4 regions of the Clostridium moutaii genome follow, and region 3 is predicted to be linked to each of the others. Evidence: riboswitches for the same ligand, from Rfam matches in the RefSeq annotation. Region 3 holds a riboswitch; each other region holds the start of a gene.
What was found. Region 3 has a riboswitch for S-adenosylmethionine ahead of AB8U03_RS08415 (DUF2325 domain-containing protein). Riboswitches for the same ligand answer to the same signal wherever they lie in the genome.
Positions count from the first base shown of each region.

Region 1: another riboswitch for S-adenosylmethionine. It lies ahead of AB8U03_RS03180 (O-acetylhomoserine aminocarboxypropyltransferase/cysteine synthase family protein); the one in region 3 lies ahead of AB8U03_RS08415 (DUF2325 domain-containing protein).
Region 2: another riboswitch for S-adenosylmethionine. It lies ahead of AB8U03_RS12350 (DUF2292 domain-containing protein); the one in region 3 lies ahead of AB8U03_RS08415 (DUF2325 domain-containing protein).
Region 4: another riboswitch for S-adenosylmethionine. It lies ahead of AB8U03_RS06680 (methionine ABC transporter ATP-binding protein); the one in region 3 lies ahead of AB8U03_RS08415 (DUF2325 domain-containing protein).

Region 1 is NZ_JBGEWD010000002.1:100,923-106,472, reverse strand. Features, by position in the region: gene AB8U03_RS03200 (ECF transporter S component) at 1-38, shown strand, start outside; gene AB8U03_RS03195 (DUF4430 domain-containing protein) at 28-738, shown strand; gene AB8U03_RS03190 (prenyltransferase/squalene oxidase repeat-containing protein) at 783-2,006, shown strand; gene AB8U03_RS03185 (bifunctional helix-turn-helix transcriptional regulator/GNAT family N-acetyltransferase) at 2,099-3,025, opposite strand; SAM riboswitch class I at 3,267-3,381, shown strand; gene AB8U03_RS03180 (O-acetylhomoserine aminocarboxypropyltransferase/cysteine synthase family protein) at 3,695-4,969, shown strand; gene AB8U03_RS03175 (alpha/beta fold hydrolase) at 5,014-5,550, shown strand, end outside.
Region 2 is NZ_JBGEWD010000012.1:4,381-9,930, reverse strand. Features, by position in the region: gene AB8U03_RS12360 (nitrogenase component 1) at 1-786, shown strand, start outside; gene AB8U03_RS12355 (nitrogenase component 1) at 779-2,116, shown strand; SAM riboswitch class I at 2,196-2,304, shown strand; gene AB8U03_RS12350 (DUF2292 domain-containing protein) at 2,615-2,776, shown strand; gene sufC (Fe-S cluster assembly ATPase SufC) at 3,046-3,792, shown strand; gene sufB (Fe-S cluster assembly protein SufB) at 3,822-5,228, shown strand; gene sufD (Fe-S cluster assembly protein SufD) at 5,240-5,550, shown strand, end outside.
Region 3 is NZ_JBGEWD010000006.1:192,219-197,768, forward strand. Features, by position in the region: gene htpG (molecular chaperone HtpG) at 1-282, opposite strand, end outside; gene AB8U03_RS08405 (small, acid-soluble spore protein, alpha/beta type) at 618-797, opposite strand; gene AB8U03_RS08410 (oleate hydratase) at 923-2,656, opposite strand; SAM riboswitch class I at 2,882-2,994, shown strand; gene AB8U03_RS08415 (DUF2325 domain-containing protein) at 3,102-3,386, shown strand; gene AB8U03_RS08420 (ATP-binding protein) at 3,371-3,613, opposite strand; gene AB8U03_RS08425 (sensor histidine kinase) at 3,617-4,066, opposite strand; gene AB8U03_RS08430 (hypothetical protein) at 4,551-4,793, opposite strand; gene nifH (nitrogenase iron protein) at 4,955-5,550, opposite strand, start outside.
Region 4 is NZ_JBGEWD010000005.1:27,867-33,416, reverse strand. Features, by position in the region: gene AB8U03_RS06695 (trans-sulfuration enzyme family protein) at 1-57, opposite strand, end outside; gene AB8U03_RS06690 (MetQ/NlpA family ABC transporter substrate-binding protein) at 213-1,043, opposite strand; gene AB8U03_RS06685 (methionine ABC transporter permease) at 1,069-1,749, opposite strand; gene AB8U03_RS06680 (methionine ABC transporter ATP-binding protein) at 1,795-2,871, opposite strand; SAM riboswitch class I at 3,021-3,122, opposite strand; SAM riboswitch class I at 3,267-3,371, shown strand; gene AB8U03_RS06675 (M20 family metallopeptidase) at 3,448-4,647, shown strand; gene pdxS (pyridoxal 5'-phosphate synthase lyase subunit PdxS) at 5,175-5,550, shown strand, end outside.

The DNA of each region.
Region 1 (5,550 bases), on a different contig from region 3:
TAGGTATTAAAGGGGGAGATGGAATTAATGAGAAATAAAAAGAAAAAGTATGCAGTGATTATATCTGCTGTTGTGGTCTGTGTGGTGGTATTTGTATTCGCAATCAAGGCCCAGAGAATCTATACAAGTACTACTACAAATAAACAGATGAGTGCTGAAAAAACTCAGGGAAAGTCTAAGGACGTGTCTAAATCCGATAAAAGTCAATCTGCAGCTAAAGAGGGCTCCAGTACTTCAGCAGTATCTAGTAAAGCAGCTGCAGCATCTGATTCAAATTCAAATAGTTCAAATACGACTTCAAAAGGAAATAGTCAAGCAGGGCAGGCTGTTTCCAGCCAGGCAGGCTCGTCCCAGACATCCGGCACAAGCGGCACAAGTTCCCAGAAGCCAGTAGAACAATCTTCTATTGAAATTATTGATGCCGTACATGGAAATACAGTAGTTTTGCAGAAAAATCTGGACAGCATAGATGGACAAACTGTGGGATATATAACTCAAAAAGCTCTGGATGAAGCTAAAATAAATTATACCACTAAGGGAACCGGGTCTACTGTTTATTTTTCAGATATAAATGGGTTGAAGGAAAAAGCGGAAGGCCCTCTATCCGGCTGGTGTTATTATGTAAAGAAAAAAGGACAGTCTGAATTCAGCAAGGCAAGTGTTGGAAGCGGACAATATGTGTTGAACAGCGGCGATGCTGTAATCTGGAAGTATGTTGAAAATGGATACAGCAACTAAGTTGTATTTATTAAAATAACTGTATATGGGAGGGAAAAGATAAAATGTTAAGATCAAAGATAAAATATGCTGTTTTGGGGACAATAATAACTTCAACATTGTTGGCTCAACCTTCTTTTGTAAAGGCTGCCTCAGCAGATAAATCCATAACTGATCCAAATAAATCTTGGACCATAAAATTCAACCAGTATGTAGGTTTTGATGATGAGACAAAGAATGCTATAACTGTAACGGATAGTGAGGGCAATGTGGTATCCACCAATATAAAATTGCTTGACAACAACAAGATAGAGGTAGATGCCCCAGAAGGTGGATATAAGCAGGGTGAAACCTATACTTTGAATATAGGGAGTAAAGCTCACTCTGTAGGAAGCAGATATATAAAAGATGATGCCAAGTATACCTTCGAATTGAGCCTGGCTTCCCAGGATTACAATTATAAATCTCAGGTGGAAAATGCACTTAATACAACTGTAGACAGAATTTTAAAAGATGAAATTGAAGATGATTGGCAGGCGCTTGTGGTATACAGGCATGGAAAAGAAATACCTTCAAGTTATCTGGATTCTCTTAAAAATACCTTGAATTCCAAGGGAATAGATTCTTTTGATCCTACAGATTATGAAAGAATGACAATTGTTCTATCATCCATAGGACAGGATCCTACGAGTTTCGGAGGATATAATTTAGTAGAAAAAATATACAATAACACAAATATGGACAACCAAGGTGTAAATGCATACATATTTGGACTTATAGCTCTGGATTCCGGGAATTTTGATGTGCCGGACAATGCACTGTTGAACAAAGATAAATTAATAGATAAAATAATATCCTCCAAGACAACGGATAATGGATGGAGTATTAGTGACAAAGCGGATACGGATATGACGGCTATGGCTCTTACAGCCTTGGCACCTTACAGAAACAGGCAAGATGTGAAACAGATTGTAGATAATGGAATTGAAAAACTTTCTTCTATGCAGGACAGTGATGGAGGATATTCTTCCATGGGTGTATCAAACAGCCAGAGTTTATCCCAGGTAATAATAGCCCTTTGCAGCAATGGGGTGGATCCTGCAGGAAGTGAGTTCACTAAAAATGGCAAGAACTTAATGGATCTGCTTTTAAGTTATCAGGTTGATGGAGGGTTCAGCTTTGACAGGCAGACCCGATATGATTCCCTTTCCACTGAGCAGGCGGCTGAAGCCTTGGAAGCTTATAAGCTGTTCAAGGAACAAGCCATTGGCATATATGTATCAAAATAGAAGAGTAAATACGAAAAGATGACTCCCTATATTGTATAGAGGTCATCTCTTTGTATTTCATTATTTTTTTCAATGGATTTTACGTTGTAAAGCTAAAAATATAAATCCCAGCGTTCTTCTTTAACCAGGTGATCTGTCCAGGTAGTATTATTTTTTGATTCAGTTAAATTAAATCCATAACTTTTATAGAGATGTCGTGCTGCTTTTAGTACATCAGCAGTCCATAAAAAGATGTGATTGTAATTCTTTTTCCTGCTGAAATCAAGAGCTGTTTGTAAAAGAGTATGCCCCAGTCTTCTGTATCGTGCTTCAGGTTCAATAAGAAACCATCTTAGCTGAGCCGTGGAATCATCAGCTTTGGCTATGGCTATGACTCCTGATGGTTTACCATTTATTTCTGCAATCCATATGTTTTCTTTATCTTCATCATGGGATTTATGAAATTGAATCAAATATTTTTCTACATAATCTGCAAATTCATGGGAAAATCCAAATTCATCTTTATATAATTTTTTATGTTTTTCAATTATATAATTAATATCTTTTAGTTTATATGTTCTGATTTTAAGAGATCTGTCTATAGATGATGGTGATAACAAATTTTTAATATATTTCATTGATTCAACCAACTTTTCTCTTTCACTTTGTGTTAAAGGGTTTGTTAATGCTATGATTTGATTATTTGATTTTTGAGAAAGACTCAATAAAATTTCTTTACCTCTTGATGTAAGAGAAATAAAAGTATATCGTCCATCCTTAGAAGATTTCTCCTTGGTAATCAGGCCGTCGGAATTAAAGCGACCTAAAATTCTGCTTATATATCCAGGATCCATATTTAATTTACCAACCAGAATATTAGAAGTGCAGTTCGGGATTTCACCAATTTCAAAAAGTATACGAGCTTCTATCAATGAATAGGGGCTGTCCAGTATATCCTGATTTAAAAGTCCTAAAATTTTTGTATAAAAACGGCTGAAACTTCTCACTTCAGAAACTATAAGGCAATTTTTTTCTTCCATAAAATCTATCATTTCCTTCACTATGCTCAAGGCACAAAAATATATTAAAGCATTTAAGTTTTTAAGCTTTCTTTATGATATAAGTATATATAAAATTAGTTGACTTTGTCAATTAATTTTATTTTAATTATTATTGACAAAAAAGATAAAAGCTTGTATAGTATATACAAGTTATACAAAGACTGTTTAGCTAGAAAAGCTAGAGGTCAGATTTTAATTGTGTATTTAATTTAATAGTGGATTCTTATCAAGAGTGACCGAGGGACTGGCCCCATGACGTCCAGCAACCTAAATACGATTTATTATATTGTATTTAACGGTGCTAATTCCAGCAGGTTAAACCTGAGAGATGAGAAATGGAATTGAGCTTCTTATAGGTTTACTATAGGAGGTTTTTTGTGATTTTAGATATAATTTTAAAATGATGTACTTAGTTGACCAGATATACTAGAGACTATGCAGGTTCATTTATTGAATGCTGCATGGTCTTTTTTTAAAAAATTTTTTGGAATGAGAAAATAATTCCGGGTATTTCCGGGTATTAATGTAAGGTTGTCCGAAGTTGAGATTAAAGAGATAAAATTTGGTTTATGAGCTGGAAATTGAAGTGGCAGAATTATTGAAAAGTATAAAAAATTATAAATAATATTTAAATTGGAGGATGATTTTATGAGTAAAGAATTTAGAATAGGAACAAAAGCTGTACAATCTGGATATTTCCCTAAATCAGGAGAATCAAGAGTAGTTCCTATAGTACAGAGCACGTCTTATAGGTATGACACATTTGATGAAGTCGGAAATGTTGCAGCAGCAAAAACTCCGGGATATTTATATACAAGGATAGGAAATCCTACAGTTACTGATCTAGAAAAAAAATATGTGGAATTGCAGGGCGGAATTGAAGCAGTAGCAACATCTTCAGGGCAGTCTGCTGTGGTCTATTCCATAATAAACATAGCTAGTGCCGGTGATAACATTATTGCAAGTTCCAAATTATATGGGGGAACTTATAATCTTTTTAATGCAATTTTGCCCAAGTTAGGTATCAAAGTATCTTTTGTTGATCCGGAAGCCTCTGAGGAAGAAATACTATCTCTTGCTAAAGAAAATACTAAGCTTATATATGGAGAAACAATAGGAAATCCAGGGCTTAATGTTCTTGATTTTGATAAGTTTTCATCAGTGGCAAAAAAACTGGACATACCATTTGTTGTAGATAATACTATTGCTACTCCCTATTTAATCAATCCATTTGAATATGGTGCCAACATTATAGTACATTCAACAACTAAATATTCAGATGGACATGCAGTAGCTTTAGGCGGAATAATCATTGATGGTGGTAATTTCAATTGGGCAAATGGAAAGTTTCCGGATTATACAACTCCAACAGGGCCAACTGATTTAATATTTGTAGATGAATTTAGAGAAAAAGCATTTTCTGGTAAGCTAAGAGTAAATCTAGTTGAAGAATTTGGTGCAGCACAAGCACCATTGAATGCATTCTTAACGATTTTAGGATTGGAAACTCTGCATTTAAGAATGGAAAGACACTGCTCAAATGCATTAAGTTTGGCTAAATACCTCTCAAGACATCCTAAAGTTGAGTGGGTAAGGTATCCCTATCTGGAATCAGATAAAGAGTATGGTAGAGCTAAAAAATATTTAAGAGGAGGTGCTAGTGGAATTTTGACTTTTGGCGTAAAAGGAGGTATTGAAGCGGCAAAAAAAGTAGGGGAGAGTTTAAAAGTGGCTTCTATAGTTGTTAATCTGGGAGATGTGAGAACATATGTGATTCATCCTGCAAGTACAACACATATTGCACTTAATGAAGAGCAGCAGAGATCTGCAGGTGTAACACCTGAATTGATTAGAGTATCTGTAGGAATTGAGGATATTGAAGATATAATAGCAGATTTTGAACAAGCTCTAGATAAAATCTGATATATGCAGATTAGAAAAATACATTCTCTGGAGGTATATATATTATGTGTAACAGTATAGAATATAAATCTGAAACGTTTTTTTACAGAGATCAGCAGAATGTAAAACTTTTTACTAAAAAATGGTTGCCATGTGATGAATCTAGAATAAAGGGAATTATACAGGTAGCACATGGAATGGGTGAAACTGCTGATTATTATAGGGAATTCAGTGTGAATATGGTTAAATTGGGTTTTGCCGTATACATTAATGAAGCCCGTGGTCATGGAAGGACAGCGGGGAACATAAATGCACCATCTTATGAAGAAAGTGCAGGGTATATGGGTGAAGATGGAATATCGTGGATGGTAGAAGATATTAGATTATTAACGGATATTATAAAAATTGAAAATCCAGGGTTACCAAATTTCCTTTTAGGGCATAGTCTAGGTTCTGTGCTGGCTCAGATATATGCATATAAATATGGAAGTAAAGTAAATGGAATTATATATTCTGGAACTACCGGGCCAATTGATGGAAGAAAAATAGAAAAATTGATCGAAGTAGTGGAAGAAGAAGTTGCTGAAGTTGGAAGGAAGGGT
Region 2 (5,550 bases), on a different contig from region 3:
CCCAATTACATTGTGCCTTTTTCGACCATAGATCAACTGGAAAAAATATCTGAAGCTGCAGCTACAGTACAAATATGTCCTACACTGGGGACATATTTGGCAGCTGGATTGGAACAGGAATATGGTGTACCTGAAGTTAAAGCCCCACCAGCTTATGGCATTAAAGGTGCGGATATGTGGTTTAGAGAACTGGGTAAAGTTACCCATAGAGAAAAAGAAGTTGAAAAACTTATAAAATCTGAAAAAGATAAAATTGCTCCTGGGCTTGAAGAGCTTAGGAGCAAATTGAAAGGAAAAAGGGTATACGTCACAGCTGGAGCAGCTCATGGGCACAGTTTAATAGCTCTTCTTAAAGATCTCCATATGGAAGTAGTAGGTGCAGCTATATTTCACCATGATCCCTGTTATGACAATATGGATCCAAAAAGCGACAGCTTAGGATATGTTGTGAAAAATTATGGAGATGTGAAGAATTTTAATATTTGCAATAAACAGCCTTTTGAATTGGTAAATATATTGAATAGATTAAAACCAGATCTATTGGTGGCACGCCATGGAGGAATGTCTTCCTGGGGACCAAAATTGGGAATACCCACATTCCTGATGGGGGATGAGCAGTTTGGATTAGGATATGAAGGCCTGATAAATTATGGAAATAAAATAGTGGATGTACTGGCAACTAAGGAATTTGTGAAGAATATTGCTGCACACTGTGAATTGCCCTATACTGATTGGTGGCTAAAACAGGATCCTTATAGCTTTTTGGGAGGTGGTCATAGTGACTAAAACAACTGAAATAATAGAACAACCCAGGTACTATTGTGCATTGGGAGCGCAGCAGTCAGTACTGGCTATTAAAAGGGCCATACCCATATTACATTCCGGACCAGGATGTGGAATTAAACTTCATGATGGTCTCAGTGTTGCATCAGGATATCAGGGCATAGGGTATTCGGGAGGAAGTGCCGTACCTTGTACCAATACAACGGAGAGAGAAGTGGTGTTTGGAGGAGAACACAGGTTAAGACAGGTAATAGATGGGTCTCTAAAGGTTTTAAAGGGCGATCTATTTGTGGTTTTAACAGGATGTACTGCAGATATAATAGGGGATGATGTGGGGCAGGTAGTAAGTGAATATAAAAGTAAGGGGATTCCTATAGTTTATGCAGAAACAGGCGGATTTAAAGGAAGCAATTTCAAAGGACATGAATTGGTAATTGAAGCCATTATAGATCAGTTTATAGGTGAAAGAAAACCAGAGGTGGAGAAGGGGCTTGTAAATGTTTGGTCCGTAGTTCCATATCAGGATTCCTTTTGGACAGGTAATTTGGCGGAAATAAAAAAATTGCTTCAGTCAATAGGTCTGAAAGTCAACATACTTTTTGGGACGGAATCCAATGGTGTAGATGAATGGAAAACAATTCCCAATGCCCAGTTTAATTTAGTCCTCTCTCCCTGGGTAGGATTAAATATAGCCAAACAGTTAAATGAAAAATATGGTACTCCTTATCTGCATTATCCAGTGTTACCTATAGGGGCAAAGGAAACCAGCAAATTTCTAAGGACTGTGGCGGAATTTTCACAATTGGATAAAAAAAGGGTTGAAGATTTTATAAGCAGGGAAGAAAAAAGATTTTATTATTATATTGAAAGATCACTAGATTTTTTCATAGAATTTAGATATGATATGGCAGATAGATTTTTTAATATAACAGACTCCTTTTATGCACTTGGAATAAGCAAGTATTTAGTGAATGAACTTGGAATTGTTCCAGGAGAACAATATATTACAGATGATGCCCCGGAAGAATATAGAAAAAAAATAGAGTATGAATTTGCACATCTATCCCAGGATATATTTTCTAAAGTAATATTTGAAACTGATGGAGGTAAAATACATGAAGGGTTAAGAAAATATAATCATGGTAATTATACACCATTGATTTTGGGAAGTTCCTGGGATAGAGATATAGTATCAGAATTAAAGGGTTTTGGAATAAACATATCCTTGCCAGTGATGCATAGGTTAGTACTTAATAGGACTTATGTAGGATATAATGGTGGATTGACATTGACAGAAGATATATACAGCAATATATTGGAAAGTTATAAATAATTAAATACAATTTAATTAAAAAATTAATTGACCCTAGAAACATTATACGGTATAATTAAAAGCAATAATTTAATATTGATCCTTATCAAGAGAAACTTAGGGAATGGCCCGATGAAGTTTCAGCAACCCATGTGAGTATTACATGTAAGGTGCTAAGTCCATCAGAACACAGTTCTGGAAGATGAGGTAAAGGTAAAACTTTAATGCAAATCTTTTATGTTTATTGCCATATAAGTTAATCCTCTTCATCTGAAGAGGATTTTTTTAGTTTATCAAGTTATTTTTAGGTACGGTGGAGTTTGCCCATAAGGAATGCTTTTATACCGAACCTTATTAACAGTATTCTTAGTGTCTTTAGCACTTAGAATACGTTATCCTTTAGGGGAAGAATAAATCCAGGGGCACAGCAGTACTTGTCATACCTAGATTTGAAAAAGCTGGGGGGTATTAGCAATGGTAGCCATTGGATAAATTATTATAAAAGGGGGTAATATAAAAATGGAGGCAAAAATTATACGGGAAAAAAACCAGATTTCAGAGCAGTATATTAAGAAAATATTGCAATCATTAAAAAGTATAAGCTATGGTTCAATAACTTTAGTGATTCAAGACGGAATAGTAATTCAGGTAGAGACAAAGGAAAAAATAAGACTTAAATAAATGGCGGATTTGTTTAATTATCTAAAGAATAAAAATTGAGATAATTTAAATTGGATTAAGTTATTATCAGAAAATAAAAACTTTTAGAGAAAAATATAAAATGCATATTTTCATTATTGATTATCCTTTGAATAAATAGTAAAATGTAATCAGGTACAATGTTGAGTATTTAAGTCGGATATTCTATCTCATCTAATTACTCATTTATATTGTAGCTGATTTTTAAAATTAAACATGACTCAAATACTCGGATATAAAGGAGAGGTATAATGGGAAAAAAGTTACTGGAAATAAACAATCTAAGAACAAAAGTTGAAGATAAGGAGATATTGAAAGGACTTAATTTACAAATTGGGAAGGGTGAAGTTCATGCCATAATGGGTCCCAATGGGGCAGGAAAGTCCACTCTTGTAAATACTATAATGGGCCATCCCAAATATGTTATATCAGCAGGAGATATAGTATTTGAAGAGGAGAAAATAAATGATTTAAAAGTAGATGAAAGGGCAAGACGTGGGATATTTATGTCTTTTCAATATCCAGAAGAGATACAGGGAATAACTGTTGAAAATTTTTTGCGAAGTGCAAAGGCTGCTGTTACGGGAGAAAGAAGTGGCATATTGGCATTTAAAAGAGCTTTAAAAGAAAAATTGAAACTTTTAAAAATAGATGAAAGTTATGCACAGAGATATTTAAACGTGGGATTTTCAGGTGGGGAAAAGAAAAAAAACGAAATACTTCAGATGGCAGTACTTGAACCTAAACTTGCCATGCTTGATGAAACAGATTCAGGACTTGATGTAGATGCAGTTAGAATAGTATCAGAAGGAGTAAGCAAACTTAGGACAAAAGATAATTCAATACTTATAATTACACATCATGACAGTATTTTGGAACATTTAAAACCGGACTATGTTCATATACTTGTAGACGGTAGAATAGTTAAGACCGGTGATGCATCCTTGGCTGAAGAAATAGAGAAAAATGGATATGACAAGTTTAAGGCACTGGTTTAGCGGATTGTCTTGGAAGAGAGGTGTTTTTATTGGAAAAAGATAAAACTCATATAGAAGATGTAAAAAGAAGTATTTATGATATAAAAAATGAAGATAAATCCAGTTATAAAACTGGCTCAGGTCTTACAAAAAAAATAATAGAAGAAATATCTGAGGAGAAAAATGATCCTGATTGGATGAGGGAGTTTAGACTTAAATCTCTGGATATTTACAATAATATGTCAATGCCATCCTGGGGACCTGACTTAACAGACTTGGATATGAATAACATAGTTACCTATGTAAGACCGGATACCAGTATGAAACATGATTGGAAGGATGTGCCGAGGGATATAAAGAAAACATTTGACTTACTTGGAATACCTAAGGCAGAGCACGAATCACTGGCGGGAGTTGGCGCACAATATGATTCAGAAGTGGTTTATCACAATGTAAGTGAAGAACTTAAAAAACAGGGCGTTTTATACATGGATATGGAGACGGCAATAAGGGATTATGGAGAACTTGTAAAGCCACTTTTTATGAGACTTGTGCCTCCAACAGACCATAAGTTTGCAGCACTTCATGGAGCAGTGTGGTCCGGTGGTTCTTTTGTATATGTTCCAGAAGGAGTGCAAGTTGAAATACCAATTCAATCTTATTTTAGATTAAACGCCCCTGGGGCAGGTCAATTTGAACATACACTTATAGTAGTTGAAAAAGGAGCAAAAATTCATTATATAGAAGGTTGTTCAGCACCTAAATACTATGTAAACAATCTGCATGCAGGATGTGTTGAATGTTATATAAGAGAGGGAGCTTCCCTAAAATACAGCACTATAGAAAACTGGTCAAGAAATATGTACAATTTAAACACTAAAAGGGCAGCAGTAGATAAAAATGGTCACATAGAATGGGTAACAGGTTCTTTTGGTTCCAAAGTATCCATGTTGTATCCCATGAGCATACTAAGAGGAGAAGGAGCAAGATGTGATTTTACAGGAATAACTTTTGCAGGTGCGGGACAATATCTGGATACTGGTTCGAAAGTAGTGCATGCGGCACCAAATACCACATCTGTGGTTAATTCAAAGTCCATATCTAAAGATGGAGGGGTTTCCATCTACAGAGGCCTTTTAAGTTCCACAAAAAATGCAGTGAATTCCAGATCCAGTGTATCCTGCGAATCATTGATGCTTGATAGTGAATCCAGATCGGATACAGTACCTATTATAAGTGTGGCAAATAACAATGTGGATGTGGGTCATGAAGCCAAAATAGGGAGAATAAGTGATGATGCTATTTTCTATCTCATGAGCAGAGGACTTACGGAAGAAGAGGCAAGGGGCATGATAGTTACGGGATTTGTTGAACCTGTAGCTAAGGAACTTCCTCTTGAATATGCAGTAGAAATGAACAATTTAATTAAACTAGAATTAAAGGGAACTATAGGATAAGGAGGTACTGTATGATAGATAGTAAGGAAAATTTTAGTGACAGCAAGAATATAATTTCCACATTGCAAAATAAAAGAGATTTTAGATTAAATCAAGCCTATGTACCTACATGGAAGCATCTTGGATTGAATAATTTTCATATTGACAATTATAAACTTCCGGATATACGGGAATATGATGCAGATTATATGGATTTTAAAGCTGAAGATTTTAGGGATGTTACCATAGTACCTATAAAAGAAGCCGCAAGTGAAAACTGCCTTTGCAAATATTCCAGTTTTAAAGATGCCACTTCCGTGTCAAAGGATTTTGTGAAACTTGC
Region 3 (5,550 bases):
AATAGTTCCAAGATTATTTTCAAGTTCTTCCTCTGTCATACCTATACCTGTATCAGTAATTGCAAGTGTTCTTTTTTCTTTATCTGCAGTAATTCTAATATAGAAATCATCCTTGTTGAAACTAACATTTTCGTCAACAAGTGACCTATAATAACTTTTGTCAATTGCATCACTGGCATTTGATATAAGTTCCCTTAAAAATATTTCTTTATTTGTGTAAATTGAGTTAACCATTAAATCAAGCAATCTTTTTGATTCTGCCTTAAATTCTTTTACAGCCATTCTATCATTTCCTTTCACCTATATCTAAGTTGCAAGGCACAAAGCCCCTTGCTACAGCTATCATTATATAATAAACCAATATTTCATCACTGCAATGAAATCACTGCAATGAAATCACTTCAATAAAACCACGCCTGTTATTTTAAATTAGCATGGTTATTTGTATTATACTTCTTGTTAGCACTTTCACTAACTGAGTGCTAATTTAATTTTAGCAATTATTCTATCTTTGTCAATATATTTTTATAAATTTATTTATTATTATAGATATAAATATGCCAATAAACTAGAAAACTATTTACTTCTAAATTTATTGGCATATTTTCATAAATTAATTATTTTAATTTTTTTTCATATTTTTCAACCATTTTTTTCACCATCCGACCACCAACGGAAAAATTATTTACTGAGTCAGGATTATTGTTATTTGCGGCCAATTCTCTGGCTGCTTCTATTTTTAACTTTTCCATACCTTTTTTGGCTTCAGGAACTAGTATTCTATTTCTTCTGGACATAAATATCATCTCCTCTAATAGTAGTTTGTACATTTCAAAGAAGTATATGATAGAAAATCATAGTATATTATTATGGAAACTTCTAAAATCCTCAATTTATCCCCTTTAGCCTGCTTTTCCACAGCTTATCTAAAAGCAGTTTTTAAAGCTTCCTTTAGCACCTTAGGCCTCCTTTTATAAGGAGTTACCGGGCGAATCTCTTTATCCGTTACATTAAATAGCTTATATATGGCAATTCGTGCTGACCGTACAGAATATTCCTCAGTAAACACCATATCTTCTGGGATCTCAACAAATTGACCAATCATGGCAAAATTTGTTGAACCTTTTGGTACAACCTGAGGACGATCGGTCATCTTTCTAGGTTGGAACTGAGCATCTACATAAGGCATCATACATGGAATAACATTGACTACAGTTTCCATTATTTCATCTTTTTTGTCTTCCATATGTAAATGGTGTAAAAGTTCTATCAAAAGTTCTTCACCAGTGCAATCAGCCATTGATTTCTTTATATAATTTCCAATTTTATCTGTATATAGTCCATAGCCCCAAAAAATAGTTGTATCAAGTGTTTGATTTTTAAAATGGGGCTGAGCTGCAACAACAATGCTCATTAACCAGTTGGAATCTTTAAATGTCATTAATGCACCACTGCCTGGAATATTAGTGGAAAATTTTTCAATTAGTCTTAATAATTTATTGCCCTTACAAGTTACAGTGAAACTTTCCCAGTTGGTTTGCTCGGGATGGCTGAAAAATGGTTCTGGATTGCCAAGGCCTTCTTTCTTTTCAGCTATTTTGGCCCAGAGTTCAGCAGAAGTCAATTGATTTGGATTGTATCCCGCCGGCCTATGCATATCTCCTAAAGTTGCACTGTCGGTCATACAGCCGTTTGTCATAATGCACACATCTCCCAGATTAAGCTCAATAACCCTTTCATCACCACTTTCTTCTATGTGTATTGCAGTTACTGTAATTTGGTCTCCTGATTTAAAATCCAAATCGGTTACAGTTGCATTGATACTGAAATCAACTCCAAAACCATCTAAATAGGTTTTCAATGGCAAAATCACAGATTCATATTGATTATAGGTAGTACGTGTAACACCTTCTAAAGTTTCAATACGAGAAAATTCAAAGATCATACGTTCCATATATCGTTTGAATTCAAAAAGGCTGGACCATTTTTGAAAAGCAAAAGTTGTCTGCCACATATTCCAAAAATTAGTTTTAAAAAAATGAGGCGTACGGCTAAACCATCCCTGAATGGTCATACCATCCAGCTTTTCCTCTGGTGTGATCATTAATTTGCCAAGAGCCATGCGGTCGGCATTATTAAATCCCATACTTTTTACATCTTGAATTGATCCATGTTTATCTACTAAACGTGCTTGTGCATGGGTTGGATGCAAATGATCAAAATTAAGAATTTCTTCAGTAACACTTTTACCCTGTAAATCCAGGGATGGAATGCTTGAAAACAACTCCCAGAAGTTTTCATAGGTCTCTTCATTTAACATCCTGCCGCCGCGGCATATGAATCCCTCTGATGCATTTCCTTCACCATCATTACTGCCCCCAAGAATCCTCATTGCCTCGATAACATGGATATTTTCTCCTTTAAAATTACAGTCCCTTACAAGGTAAGCTGCACCCGCCAGAGAAGCCAATCCTCCACCAATAAAATAAACTTGTTTCTCACCATAATTTGTACCTGCCAGTGATTTTATTGGTTTTTTCGATTTATTTTTAAATTTTTTTCCACCTATAGTGGCTATAATGGTTGCTGCTGCTGATATACCTATTGAGGCTACAATTAATGCTTTTATGTTATTCGAGCTTAATTTTCTCTTCATATAATTTTCCTCCATTTTTAGTTTTATTTACAGTTTAAATTAAATTAATCATAATTACAAACACTTAGATGTCTAAGTTCATTTCTTTTTTAATATATCCTCATTGTCTCTTTTAATACATATTAAAAACTATGAAATCCGCATCAGTAAAAATAATTTTTCAATATTTATTTGCACTGTGAATCACATTGTAGTATAATAAAATTTATATAATTTAATAATGTTCTCTTATCAAGAGCGGTGGAGGGACTGGCCCTTTGAAACCCGACAACCGGACATATCATATGTACCGGTGTTAATTCCTGCAAAGTGAATTGAATCACTTTGAAAGATAAGAAAAATGCTAATTTTATAAAATTGTTATCAAAAGCTTTTTTTCTTATTAAAGAAAAATAGCTTTTTTAATTATATTACAAAAATAAAATACAAATTGGAGGTATAACTAATGGGGATTTTAGTAGTCGGCGGAGACAGAATTGGAAACATAAAAAACAAGTTAAAAGAAAATGGATTTAATAAAATAATACATGTTACTGGGCGTAAAAAGGGTGACAGGAAAATAATTATTCCATCAAATATGGATTTAGTAATGGTTCTTACAGATTACATAGGACACAACATGGCTGAAATAGTAAAAGAGCGCTCAAAACGAAATAATGTTACCGTAATGTTTTGTAAGCATTCCTGGTCAAATATATATAAAAATATAAATATTTATATGAATAAATAGATATTCTGAGTATAATTTATATGATAATGCTCAATTATACTTTTTGCTATAGATAACCCAAGGCCCGAATTTTTGTCTGGATTGACCCGTGATTTATCAGCCCTATAAAATCTTTCGAAGAGCAATTTAATCTCCTCTTCCCTTAGATTGTCGCAGCTGTTGCTTATGGATATTACTGCCCTGTTTTCCTCTTTTGACAAAGATAATTTAACTTCAGAAGGTTTCACACTTTATTCCAGGGCGTTATAAAGCAAATTGTTGAGAGCCCTTAAAAACATGTCAACATCTATCCGCACCATCAGATTTTCAAGAATTATACTGTCTATCAGTTTAAGATTGTTTTCCTCAAAAATAACTAAAAACTCATCCACTACTTGATAGATCAAGTCATTTAAGCATATTGTTGAAAAATTCAATTTCACATTTGTGCTTTCAAGCTTTGTAAAAATAAATAAATTATCTGTGAGCTTTTTCATGGTTCTGGCTTTTTTTAAGGCAATATCTACAAATTTATCCCTTTCCTCCCGGGACTTGTATTCCCTGTCTTTTACCATTTCCAAAAACCCGATGACACTGGTGAGAGGGCTTCTTATATCATGGGCCACATTTGTCACAAGTTCACTTTTGGATCTCTGAATGTTTTTCTCCCTTATGATTTTCTCCTGTATTTTATCTGCCATACCTTGTCTGCAGCTGTAATAATGATTGCATGGACAGTTTTATTCCTGGGACTGAGCATATTTATATTCCAAAGAAGAGAAGAATACATATAATATATGAACTTATTCCCTTTTAGTTAGGTATATAAGAATAAGTCCAATACTGTTAAATAATTTAAATAAAAATATATATAGAATATACCCCAAAAAAGAAGTGAGTACAAATTTGACTTTTATACAAATCTATACTCATTTCCCAGTTTTAAGATAATTCTATTATAAATTTTCTTAGAATAACTATTCCAGTACACCACATTATACAAGTTTTATAATATTAAAGTTATTTTAAATCAAGATACAATTTTATGGGAATACAAATCCCAATGTCCAGTACTAATACCCTTTAACAATCCTTCAACTACGGGATTTAGCTTTTTTACTGAGTATGTAATGCTGCTGAGTTTTGCCATGATGATAATTATTTTTAATAACCGCCATTATAACCTCAGATATACCATTCAGCGTGGCTTTCATACTCATTTTCTTTTTCCCCTTCAGCTAAAAGATTAAATATTGCATTCATTATCACATTGTACAAAATTACACTTGTTATTATAACTCCAACAAAAAAGATATTTTTCACCAATGCTATATTATTGAATAAGATATGCTTGAAAATAACCAAAAGCAATGCAATTTCTATTAGGAAAACCATCACCAACAATAATTTCAATTTATTTTTATCCATAATAAAACTCTCCTTTTATCCAATGTCTAATAACACCCATATTCGTAGAATGATGGTATTAGAATTTCTTATAGGGAAACTTCATCTGAAGTCAAGAATTATTGATAATTTACTTAACATTCCCCACAATCACATTTACTTTCATTTTTACAGTGAATAATTTATTCTATAACACCATGTTCTAAAAGTATCTGCTCAAGCCTTTCCTGTGACATGGGCTTTGGAATCACAAAATTATCATTTTCTTCTATGGATTTTGCAAGTTTCCTATACTCATTGGCCTGTTCTGCTTTTGAATCAAACTGTATTACAGTTTCCTTATGAATTTCAGCTTTTTGAACTACATTATCCCTTGGAACAAAATAAATGAGATGTGTCCCCAATTCCTCTGCAAATGCTTCCAGTAATTCTTTTTCATTTACTACTTTTCTGCTGTTGCAGATAATTCCTCCAAGCCTTACTCCGCCTTTATCTGCAAATTTTTTTATTCCCTTTGATATATTGTTTGCTGCATAAAGTGCCATCATTTCACCGCTGGCTACAATATATATTTCCTTAGCTTTACCTTCACGAATAGGCATGGCAAACCCACCGCACACAACATCCCCAAGCACATCATAAAAAACATAATCCAAATCCTCAGTATATGCTCCCAACCTTTCAAGCATATCTATAGAAGTTATTATGCCTCTTCCTGCACAACCTACACCTGGCTCAGGTCCTCCGGACTCAACGCACTTTATACCGTTAAATCCTT
Region 4 (5,550 bases), on a different contig from region 3:
GGATTCCGAATTTTGTTCTCCAAGGTGAATGAGCTTTGTAGCAAAACTTTTATTCATAATAACCTCCTCCAAATACTGCTAATATTATTTTTATCTATTACAATTTATATAACATCTATTTTATCTAAATCCTCTCCACAAGTAAATGCCTTAATGAAACAATATTTTCCCACGGCATAACATTTTCTAAATTTGCAATTTTTTAACCAGAATTAGAAAACTGGAATTTCTGCTCCTTTGTATGTGTCTTTTATAAGTTTCTTTATCTCATCAGTTTGATACGCTTTGACTACCTTTTTGTAAGTGGCATTGTTTTTGTCTTTGTCTCTAGCCACAATTACATTTATATATGGTTTTGCATTTTTATTGGATACATCTTCCAGATAAATTGAATCCTTAACTGGGTTGAGTTTGGCATCTATAGCCACTCCACTATTTATTATTGCTGCATCCACATCTGGAAGTGATCTTGGAATCTGGGTGGCAACAAGTTCTACAAATTGAATATTCTTTGGATTTTCAGTTACATCCTGAAGTTTTGGCAGAAGACCCACCCCTTCTTTTAATTTTATTAAGCCAGCACTTTGAAGCAGGTTCAATCCTCTGCCTTCATTTGTTGGATCATTTGGAATAGCTATTTTTGCACCTTCTGCAACATCCTTAATGGATTTTATTTTATTTGAATACACTCCAAGTGGTGCAAGTACAGTTTCACCTATAGCACTGATCTTCAGTTTGTGTTCTGTCTTAAATTTATTCAGATAAGCATAATGCTGAAATGAATTCAAATCAATTTCTCCGTCGGAAAGTGCCAAGTTAGGACGTACATAATCTGAAAAACTTACAATCTGCAAATCAATATTTTCTTTTGCCAGATTTTGTTTAACTTTGTCCCAAATCTTGTGATCATCACCAGTTATGCCTATCTTCACCACCTGTTTCTTATTGCTGGTAGTTTGTCCAGTACTATTGCTGGAACCGCAACCTGCCAAGACTCCAAAAGATAATATAACTGTTAAAAATAAACCTATAATTTTTTTCATTTTCAAGACCTCCCTAGTCTATAAATTAATGTGTTGTCAATTTTGATAAAACATCTCCTACAAGTTGAATAAGATTTACAATAACTAAAAGTACAATTATTGTGGCTACCATAACATCTGTCTGAAAATATTGATATCCATAGCGTATGGCAAAATCTCCTAGACCGCCTCCCCCTACGGTACCTGCCATGGCAGATAATCCAATAAGGCTTATAATTGTTATTGTAAGAGCATGTATAATACCTGGCAGTCCTTCAAGGAGCATTACTCTAAAAATTATTCCAAAAGGACTTGAACCCATTGATTGTGCAGCCTCAATCACCCCCTTATCTATCTCAAGCAGTGCTGATTCAATTTGCCTGGCAATAAAAGGAGTGCACCCGAATATAAGCGGCACCAGAGCTCCTTTTGTACCTATGGTAGTACCTACTAAAAGTCTTGTAAGAGGAATTATAGCTGCCAGGAGAATAATAAATGGTATGGATCTGAAAATATTTATTATTTTGCCAAGTATACTGTTAATAATTTTATTCTCCAGTATACCTCCCTCTTTTGTAACAACCAGGGTGACTCCCATGACTGTTCCAACTACTGTTGATATGATTCCTGAAATGGCTACCATATAAAAAGTTTCAAATATTGCTTTTATCATCTCAGGATATAAGGTCACCAAATTTGGTGCTATCTTTCCTAAAAATTCAATCATTATTTATCACCTTCACAAAATTTTTTTAATCTGCATATTTTAAGTCTAATTATTTCCAACCTTTAATTTAGCATCATCTTTTTTAATATCCACATATTCCACATGTATATTGTTTTCCTCTAAGTACCTTATTGAACTATTTATTCCTTCATCCGTACCGCTTAATTTTACTATTAAGTTTCCTATAGGTACATTTTGGATGATCTCTATATTTCCAAACAGTATACTGGCATCTATTTTAAACTTCCTGGAAATCTTTGAAATAAAAGCTTGGCCTGTTTTTTGCCCTGTAAAAGATATTTTAACAATACTTTCTCCTTCCGTTATTTGTTTTAGTTCACCTACAGAGTTTCCCTCTTTGAGGAAATCGTAGATTTTTTCATAGTGAAATAATGAGGATATAAATTTCTTTGTTATATTGACTTTTGGATTTGTAAATATATCTATAATATTTCCTTCCTCCACTATTTTACCGGAATCTATTACTGCAACCCTTTGACATATCTCTTTCACAACTTCCATTTGATGGGTTATAACTACTATTGTCAATTTTAATTTTTCATTGATGTTTTTTAAAAGTTTTAAAATTGCCTGAGTTGTTTGTGGATCCAAAGCGGATGTTGCTTCATCGCATAAAAGCACTTCAGGGTCATTTGCCAGTGACCTGGCAATTCCAACTCTTTGTTTTTGTCCACCGCTTAACTGTGAAGGGTATACATTTATTTTGTCACTTAATTCCACCAGTTTTAAAAGATCCAGCACCTTTTTTTCTATGTCTTTTTTACTCAAACCCTTTCCCTTTAAAGGATAGGCCACATTTTCAAATACCGTTCTGTTTTTCATAAGATTAAAATTTTGAAATATCATTCCAATTTTTTCCCTACTTTTTCTCAGTTCTTTTGAAGATAAACGAGTTAAATTCTTTCCATTTACAATTACTTCTCCGGAAGTTGGCTGTTCCAATAAATTTATACAACGAATCAAGGTACTTTTCCCGGCACCACTATATCCTATAATTCCAAAAATTTCACCAGCTTTAATATGAAGATTAATATTTTTTAAAGCTTCAACTGTATTAGTTTTACTTGTATAAATCTTGTTGATATTTTTTAGCCATATCATCCTTTTTCCTCCTTTAAAATTTCAACTAATTTTTTCAAAATCATATATTGCAATTTTGCAGTAATTTCATATATAAAATAAAAAACCTCTTCATACAAAGAAGAGGATGCAAGGCATAAAAAAAACCCGCGGAAGGGTTTTTATGCCTTTCCTCATCTTTCAGAACAACGTTCTGCTGGATTTAGCACCATCACATATATGTGGTTGCTGAAACTTCAAAGGGCCAGTCCCTCAGTTTCTCTTGATAAGGATATATTTAATTTTTACGAATTTATTTTATAAGTTAGATTATACAACTTATTTTTATTATGTCAATACGCAATATTAATTTTTTTATTATTGACAAAAATAACTAGAAGTTCTATTATGTTTAATAGTCAATACAATATGTAAAATTCTTATCCAGAGAGGTGGAGGGAATGGCCCTTTGAAACCTCGGCAGCAGATCCTATTTAGGATACTGTGCCAATTCCAACAAGTTTATTCTTGAAAGATAAGAAGGGAAATCTACAAATAAGTATATATCTCTTCTTTATTTCAAAGAAGATTTTTTTATTTAAAGAGGAGGTTCATATTATGAGTACAAACATTATTAAAAATTTTCAGCATGAAATAATCAATGAAATTGAAAGCAAGAAGGACACTTATATAAATATAAGTCACCTAATACACAATCATCCTGAAATAGGAAACCAGGAGTTTTTTTCTTCCAAATTGCTTATAGACGCCTTGGAAAAGGAAGGTTTTTCCATAGAAAAAGCTGTGGCAGGACACTCGACTTCCTTTATAGCCAGGAAAAAGTCAAATAAAAATTCTGGTGCCGTTATAGGATATTTAGCCGAATATGATGCTCTTCCTAATTTAGGCCATGCTTGCGGTCACAATATCATAGGTACAGCAAGTACAGCAGCAGCTATTTCCCTGTCAAAGCTCATAGATGAAATTGGTGGAGAAATTTTAGTATTTGGAACTCCTGCCGAAGAGGGCGGGGAAAACGGCAGTGCAAAGGCAAGCTTTGTAAAGCATAATTTATTTGATGGTGTAGATGCATGCATGATGATCCATCCTGGAAATAATAATTATAAAACAGTTAAGTCTTTGGCCAACGATCCCATTCAATTTGAGTTTATAGGGAAAGCAGCTCACGCAGCAGCTTGTCCCGAAAAAGGTATAAATGCGCTGGATGGAGTGATTCAATTATTCAATGGAATAAACGCCTTAAGACAGCATGTCACAAGTGATGTGAGAATACATGGCATTATAACTGATGGAGGATATGCGCCAAATATTGTTCCCGATTATGCTAAGGCCAAATTCTTTATACGCGCTGCTGAAAGAAGTACTTGTGATGAGGTCACAAAAAAGATTATAAATATTGCCAAAGGTGCAGCTTTAATCACCGGTTCTAAAGTCAACATAAGCTTTTTTCAAAATGAAATAGATAATTTCCTACTAAATAGTAAATTTGATGAAGTATTTGCAGACAATCTTAAATTACTTGGAATTAATTTGGATAATAAAATACCTGAAGGCCTTGGTTCCACGGATGCAGGTAATGTAAGCCATGTTGTTCCGACTATTCACCCCCATATAAAAATCGGTGATGACAAACTAGTAGGACATACTCCTGAATTTCGTGAGGCGGCAATATCAAAACAAGGTGATGAAGCTCTGTTAATTGGAATTAAAGCACTGGCTCTCACAGGGCTCACTCTGCTGACAGATAAAAACAAGCTTACTGCAATTAAGGAAGAATTCAATAGGCAACATTCTTAATAAAGTCCATGGATCAGAAATTACTATAGGATATAATTCTGTAGTAATTTCTGTCTTTCAATTATACTACTTAAACCCTATAAATATAGTTTATTGTTTTTAGTTAGTCACTTTAAAGATAATAATTTTTTCTGTCATGCCGTCATAATTTTAGTAGTAACTAAATTTTTTGCTTCATTCGGAATAGTAAATTCTGAATCAGCTGGAGTATCTCAAAATGACATAATTTACTGCTTTTCTGTTTCAAAAACTTCTGCATAAAACTCTACTGCTTCGCGACATTTCCCATTAAAATTAATAAATACATCAAAAAAGATGTTCAGATTGAACATCTTTTTTTACTAAATCTAAGTTTAACGAGATTAAGCCTTAAACTTATTCAATCTAATAGAATTAATGGAAAAAATAATGGTTAAAAATCTATCCGAGATGAGGGGCATTTTTAAATGATTGTATCGTTACATTTGAACTTTGTAATGTACATGATATAATCATTTAAAAAAATTAATAAATGAGGAGTTGTATTTATGTCAAAATATGAATTAAATAAAAACTTGGCGCAGATGCTTAAAGGCGGAGTAATTATGGATGTAGTAAATGTTGAACAGGCTATAATTGCTGAAAAAGCAGGAGCCTGTGCAGTTATGGCACTTGAAAGAGTACCTGCAGATATAAGAAAAGAGGGTGGAGTTTCAAGAATGTCTGATCCGAAGATGATAAAAGAGATAAAAGCAGCAGTATCTATTCCGGTTATGGCAAAGGTCAGAATAGGACATTTTGTTGAAGCTGAAATACTAGAGACTATTGGAATTGATTTTATAGATGAAAGCGAAGTTCTAACTCCTGCTGATAATAAATATCACGTAGACAAAACAAGCTTTAATGTTCCTTTTGTATGTGGTG